2 linked regions of the Aureispira sp. CCB-E genome follow. The main gene of each other region encodes a partner of the protein of the gene in region 2 in a complex. Links are inferred from orthologs where the notes say so. Each region holds a gene or a part of one and is shown on either strand. Other genes may lie near its edges.

Region 1 (3,229 bases), 4.6 Mb from region 2 along the record:
TCTTAACATAAAGATGTGGAGCTTACTTAAATAAAGTTGTGTTCAACACCTTAATGTTTCAATAATTCGGCTAAATTGTTTTTGATGTTATTTCTATAAAATTTCGTAGTTCTTGTTTTGTAATGGAATGGTGGTATAAAACAAAAATACTTTGTAATAGTATAAAACTCTAATGGCTAATAAGTAGATAGATAGTGACTTTGTTACAGTAAAAGAGGCTGTATGCTACGTGTGTGTGTAATTGTGTAATTTGTGTGCCAACAAAACTTCATCCCATTGAAGTTTTGAAGTAAAAAATGAAACTCCTTTATTAGTGTGTTTTTTTATTTATACGATAAATAGGTTCATATTTGTTTCATTTATTTTGTTTTTTTTTAAAAAAATAAAATGTTATAAAACTATAATATGTTTTTACAATTTCATACTATATTGTCTGACAAATAATTTATTACATATTAAACTACACACCCAACAACATTACATACATTCAAATTCTTCTTTAGTTAGAATAGGGTCAACACCAATGACACCTTCTCGATAACACGATAATGTATAATGCTTTTGAGTTAACCAATGCGCAAAAGAAGTTTCATCTACAGTAGTATTTCCATCAAACAAACAAAATACAATTCCTGTCTCTATGTCAATACTTACTTTCAAAATTTCTGGTTGCGCTCGAATATAATGTTCTATTTTTTTGTATGCAGCAGCAGAAGATGCATCATCAATTTGAAATTGAGCAAATTTATTTCCACCTGTATCCGATGCGATTGTAGAAAATGAACAAATAGTACTACATAAAGCAAAACAAAGCATCCATAGAATATTTTCTGCAATTTGGTTACGCACTTTAAAACACTCTAACAAACTAAATTTAAAGACTTTCATTGAAATTTAAACATTGGAGGATTATAATGATAAAGGTTATCATTGGGATTTTGATTAATTACGACACAATGATACGCAAAAAATAAATTGCTTGCTAATTTCCTCATCAGTTACTTCTACATAACCAACTGTAAAGCATAGTTTTAAAACCAACCTAACAAAAAAAAGACCTCCAAAAAATAATTTTGGAAGCCTCTCTATAGCTATTCTCTATAGCTTCTTTTTTTTTGTATAAAATCTATGCGAGTTGTATTATATCAATCCCTTTGCCGCTAAATAACGCTCTGCATCTAAAGCAGCCATACAACCTGTTCCTGCAGCAGTCACTGCTTGACGATAATCTTTATCTTGAGCATCACCACTTGCAAATACACCATCTATGTTGGTATGTGTACTACCTGCTTTGGTCAACAAATATCCAGTATTGTCCATTTCTAACCAACCTTCAAAAATTTTCGTATTCGGCACGTGCCCGATTGCTACAAAAAATCCCCATAAGCTAATTTCTTGCTTTTCGTTCGTTTTATTATTAACCACACGAACACCAGTTACACCTTCCTCATCGCCCAAAACTTCATCTACTTCTGTATTCCAATAGATTTGAATTTTATCGTTATTAAGAACACGCTCTTGCATAATTTTGGAAGCACGCAACTCATCTCTACGAACAAACATGTGTACCTTTGGGCATAACTTAGACAAATAACTTGCTTCTTCACAAGCACTATCTCCACCACCTACGATACAAACTTCTTTTCCTTTATAGAAAAAACCATCACAAACGGCACAAGCAGAAACCCCTTTATTCATATATTTTTTCTCAGACTCCAAGCCCAAGTACCTAGCAGAAGCCCCTGTCGCAATAATAACAGAATCTGCATGAATTTCTTCACCACCATCAGTCCAAAGTTTGTGTACGGGACCTGAGAAATCCACTTTTTCTATCATAACGCCAACATTCACCTCTGTATCAAAACGCATTGCTTGTTGCTTCAAATCCTCCATCATTTCTGGGCCCATGATGCCTTTGGGGTAACCAGGAAAATTTTCTACATCGTTGGTAATCATTAATTGTCCTCCAGGTTCACTTCCTGTAAACAAAACAGGTTTCATATTTGCTCTAGCTGCGTAAATTGCTGCTGTATATCCAGCAGGTCCTGACCCAATGATGACGCACGTCTCTTTTCTAGCCATTTTTTATTATTTGATTTTTGATTTTAGCAAAGGTAAAAATAAGTTGTCAAAAATTTGCAGCGATATTTGGGGTTCATTTTAGAATCAAATTAGGCAAATCGACAAATTATGTTTTAAATTTACTTATTATTTATTATTGCAATAATTGTTATTTCCTTTTCAACAATAGTTCGTTGAAACCACGCAGTAGCAGCGAAGCTTATCAACAAACTACTATTTTCAAATTACATAACTCTTCATAAAAAAGCTTTTTTATAAGAATAAAGAATAACAAACTTTCTTTGTGAAATGTTTCATAATACAATCTAACTCTACAAAGAGTAGACGTTTCAAATTTAGCAAATTATTGGAAGCTTATAGCATAATTAAATTAATAGTATGCTAACATTTTTTGCTAGACTGTGCTATTCCAATTTAGATACTTATTTGTGCTTTTAGTTGATCTACAATTCCATAATCGCCAATACACAAATCGTACTCGATAGGTTCTCGAATATCAATCCATGCCAACTGAAGATGTTCTAACAATGTAATTTCTCCTCCTACAATCGTGCATCGAAAAGGAATCAGCTCAATAATCATATTGGTTTCCTCTCTTTCTATAGATACCAACTGCTCTTTTACCATCACCTCTATGTCCAATTCTTCTTTTAACTCTCGTGCCATACATTCTGCTTCTGTCTCTCCAGGGTCAATTTTTCCGCCAGGAAATTCCCACTTCAAAGCATGACTAGTATCTTCTCCTCGTTGTACAATAAGGTATTTTCCAGATTTCTCTATAACGCCACAAGTGACTCTCATTCGGTTTTTCATTGTTTGGGTGTTTTATGTATAAAAAATTAGATTGCGCTACCAAATAGTCGTTCTGTTCTTTTTAGAATGCTCTGTAGAATTTTCTAGAAAGGAATGTCTTGCTAACTATAAACCAATCCTCAACAATACATACATTTCCATCATTGATAGTCAGCAGACTAATTACCTTAACACAACTACAATTATACTTTAAGATACAAATCAACTTTATGATAATAGATTATTCTAAACTAAAAATTGTAGTAAGATTATCAATAGACTATGCCGATCGTATAAAAATCATTATTTTTGTGCCTCCAAAACACTTGATAACACTTTGAGGTTTAGATTGATT
Region 2 (3,249 bases):
TGGGAGAACCACCCGTAGCAACAATTACTTTATCAAAGGTTCTAAATTCATGGGCTGTTTTTCCCAGTGTTAGTTTTATTCCGTCCGTAGTAGGAGTGAGGGCTTTGACAACTTTGTTTGTTTCGATTTGTACTCCTAGTCGGCGGCTTTCCTCCAAAAAACAATCAATAATAGATTGAGAATTTTGAGAGGTAGGAAAAACACAGTTGTCTTCTTGGATAACCAAGGGAACATTCCTAGACTGAAACCAGTCCATAGTATGTTTGGTATTGAAGGTCGGGAATATTTTTTTTAATAATTTATTGCCTCTAGGGTAAGCTTTGACCAATTCTTTGATTGAAGTACAGCCGTTGGTTACGTTGCAGCGACCTCCACCAGAGATTTTTACCTTAGAAAGTAACTTTTTGGTTTTTTCTAAAATCACAACTTGAGCATCAGGATAATTTTCTTTGGCAGCAATAGCTGCAAAAAAGCCTGCTGCTCCTCCTCCTATAATAGCAACTTTCATGAAGTGTACTTTATTTTTAAAATCTCGAAAAACATTGGTTTGAAGCACTGCAAAAGTCGATAAAAAAGCGTTAATTTTATATTAATTAGGCAACTTCATCAAAAATAATGCTTTCAACAGTCTTTTTTAGGAGTTGAATTTTGGGGTAAAACCATAGAAAAGAGACCAACTGTCCTAATATAATAGCAGAAATGAAAGGAAATGGGAGAAAACCTGAAAATCCAATGATTAAAAAAAAGATGGTTGCAAGTACTTGAGGACCACTGCCAATTTGAGGAAATTTTTTTTGAACAGTAGCCGTTCCGTGAGCATCAAGATTAATCTGAACTTTTACGCTATCCCCATAAGTACCTTTAACGATGACATAGCCTTTTTGGTGTGCGTACATATTGGTAATGCCTGCTTTGATTAGACTTTCTTTGATGCTATTGATAGTATGTGTGCGATGATCTAAAGGAAGATTTTGCATAATAGGGGGTGGTTTGAGATATTTTGTAATTAGAGCGTGTTTAAAATTGATCTATATTTTATGAATTTAAACACAGATTTTTAGAAGTTGGAACTAGCCGTCTAAAATAGAAATATTGTAGCAGAAAATCATCAAAGCGTCCCAAAAAGAATTTTTTGATTTTTTGATAAAAAAAGGAAAGTATGGAGCAATGTGTTGCTAATTAATTATTTACATGCTTGCAAGTCTGGGCAGCTTGCAAAAAATGACATATTCCTTTGGTAGATTGCAACATTATATCTACATTCGTTGTTATGAACATTGATTAATATATTCGATTCCAAGTTGTCGATTTTAGAAGCCATTTTGAGCTTTAAAAAGATGACTTAGAAAATACAAAAAACTTTAAAAATGGCACTCGAATTCACAGATAGCAACTTCGAAGATAAAGTATTAAACTCAGGTAGTGTAACAGTTGTTGATTTTTGGGCACAATGGTGTGGTCCATGTAGAGCTATTGCTCCAATTATTGAAGAATTGGCAGACGAGTATGCTGGAACTGCTTTGATTGGAAAAGTAGATGTAGACGCAAATCAAGAGCTAGCAATGCAATATAGCATTCGTTCAATTCCTACAATTTTAATCTTGAAAGATGGAGAAGTTGTTGAAAAACACGTAGGCGCAATTACGAAGCCTGCTTTGCAAGCTAAATTAGATAAGCATTTGGCATAAACGTTTGATGCGTAAAGAAAATACAGAAGCGATAAAAACTTAAGTTTTTATCGCTTTTTTTATTGTTCCTTACTCTGTTGATTTTTATGTTCTTTATAGAAAAATATAAAAAACAATAGAGTATTAATTGCTATAACATATAGGGTTTGGAACATTTTTGGTATACTTATACTCATAACGATTTAAAATCAGGCTATTCTAAATTATTATCTATGAGAACAATTGTTACACTACTGTTTTTAATATTACCCTTAGTTGGATTGTTAGCACAACAAACAACACCACTATCAGAAGCTGAGTTTGAGGTGCATCGAGCACAGATTGCAGGGCAGTCTTTTGATAGCAAACGACTCTTGAAAGCAAAGGAATTGTCAGATGTACAATATCTGTATGTTAGCCAGATAGAAGCTATCATAAAAGGGTTTTCTTTAGAAAGTAATAAATTGGAATATGCTAAATATGCTTATTCAACAACTTTAGATGCTGCTAATTATCCCAATTTAGTTGCTCTCTTTCGATTGAGCGAATCAAAAGAGGCATTAAAAGGTTTTTTGTCGAAACGCGAAATTCCTGTGGTACCTCAAGCCTCAGAAAAGACAGTAACTATTGAAGAGCCAGCGAGTGACAATGAATCTAGTGCTGTAGAGATTACGACAGGACCTAAACCTATAGACGATCCATCTTTTGCTGCTGCTAAGCGCTCTGTAAGTGAAGAATCTTTTGAGAGTGCTAAATTGCGCCGTGCAAAACAAATTAGTGATGCCAACTATTTGTTGGCAGGACAAGTAAAAGAACTGTTAGATTTGCTAAGTTTTGAAAGCTCAAAGTTGGAGTATGCGCAGTATGCTTATGATAAAACATACGATCAGGCAAATTATGAAATCGTCAAGGAAGGTTTAAAACATTCTAAGAGTAAAGAAACAATGACGGCTTTCTTGAAAAATAAACCAGTGACAACATATCAGCAAAAAAAAGAAGTCGTAAAAGCGAATCTTACTCCTGTAGCTAATACTCAAACACCAAATACACCATCCACGATCGTTATGTCTCAAGGAGATTTTATCAATGCTCAAAATCAAATTACTAGCCAAACCTCAGATTCAAAAAAATTAGAAGAAGCAAAAGCAATTGCCAATAAAAACAACTTATCTAGCGAACAGATCAAGTCTATTGTTGGAATCTTTTTGTTTGAAGATAATCGCTTGGAATTTGCAAAATATGCTTATGCTAAAACCGTAGATCAGGAAAATTATGATTTGGTTAAGGCTGCTTTGGAGAAAGAAAATCACAAATTTCTAGAGGATTACATCAAGCATGTTGATAAAAAAATGGCTGAGAATACCTTAGCTACAGGTCCTAGCGAATTATCTTCAGAAGATTTTGAGGCTCTAAAGCACAAATTAAAAGGACTGGCATTGGAGAGTCATAAATTGGAGCGAGCTAAGATAATTGTTGACCGCTCTAAAATTAGTGCCATGCAGGTAAAACAAATTAATGATCTATTTGAGTTGGAAGAAACTCGATTAGATTTTGCTCAATATGCGTATTCCAAGACTTTGAA

Evidence for each region.
Region 1: the proteins of trxA (region 2) and trxB are in contact, whole or in part, in a crystal structure (PDB 1F6M), measured with the Escherichia coli proteins. The link is inferred for Aureispira sp. CCB-E from one-to-one orthologs.

The regions. Positions count from the first base shown.
Region 1 is NZ_CP133671.1:1,485,973-1,489,201, reverse strand. The notes cover bases 112-3,003. They hold trxB (thioredoxin-disulfide reductase), read right to left. Parts: upstream 2,083-3,003; coding sequence 1,141-2,082; downstream 112-1,140. Other genes in these bases: QP953_RS05620 ((deoxy)nucleoside triphosphate pyrophosphohydrolase), read right to left, coding at 2,497-2,895; QP953_RS05630 (hypothetical protein), read right to left, coding at 478-888.
Region 2 is NZ_CP133671.1:6,106,058-6,109,306, reverse strand. What follows is about bases 116-3,027. They hold trxA (thioredoxin), read left to right. Parts: upstream 116-1,367; coding sequence 1,368-1,688; downstream 1,689-3,027. Other genes in these bases: QP953_RS23750 (DUF4476 domain-containing protein), read left to right, coding at 1,901-3,027; QP953_RS23760 (hypothetical protein), read right to left, coding at 594-977; QP953_RS23765 (NAD(P)/FAD-dependent oxidoreductase), read right to left, coding at 116-508. Outside these bases: more of QP953_RS23765, read right to left, coding at 1-115; more of QP953_RS23750, read left to right, coding at 3,028-3,249. UniProt on the Escherichia coli protein: Participates in various redox reactions through the reversible oxidation of its active center dithiol to a disulfide and catalyzes dithiol-disulfide exchange reactions.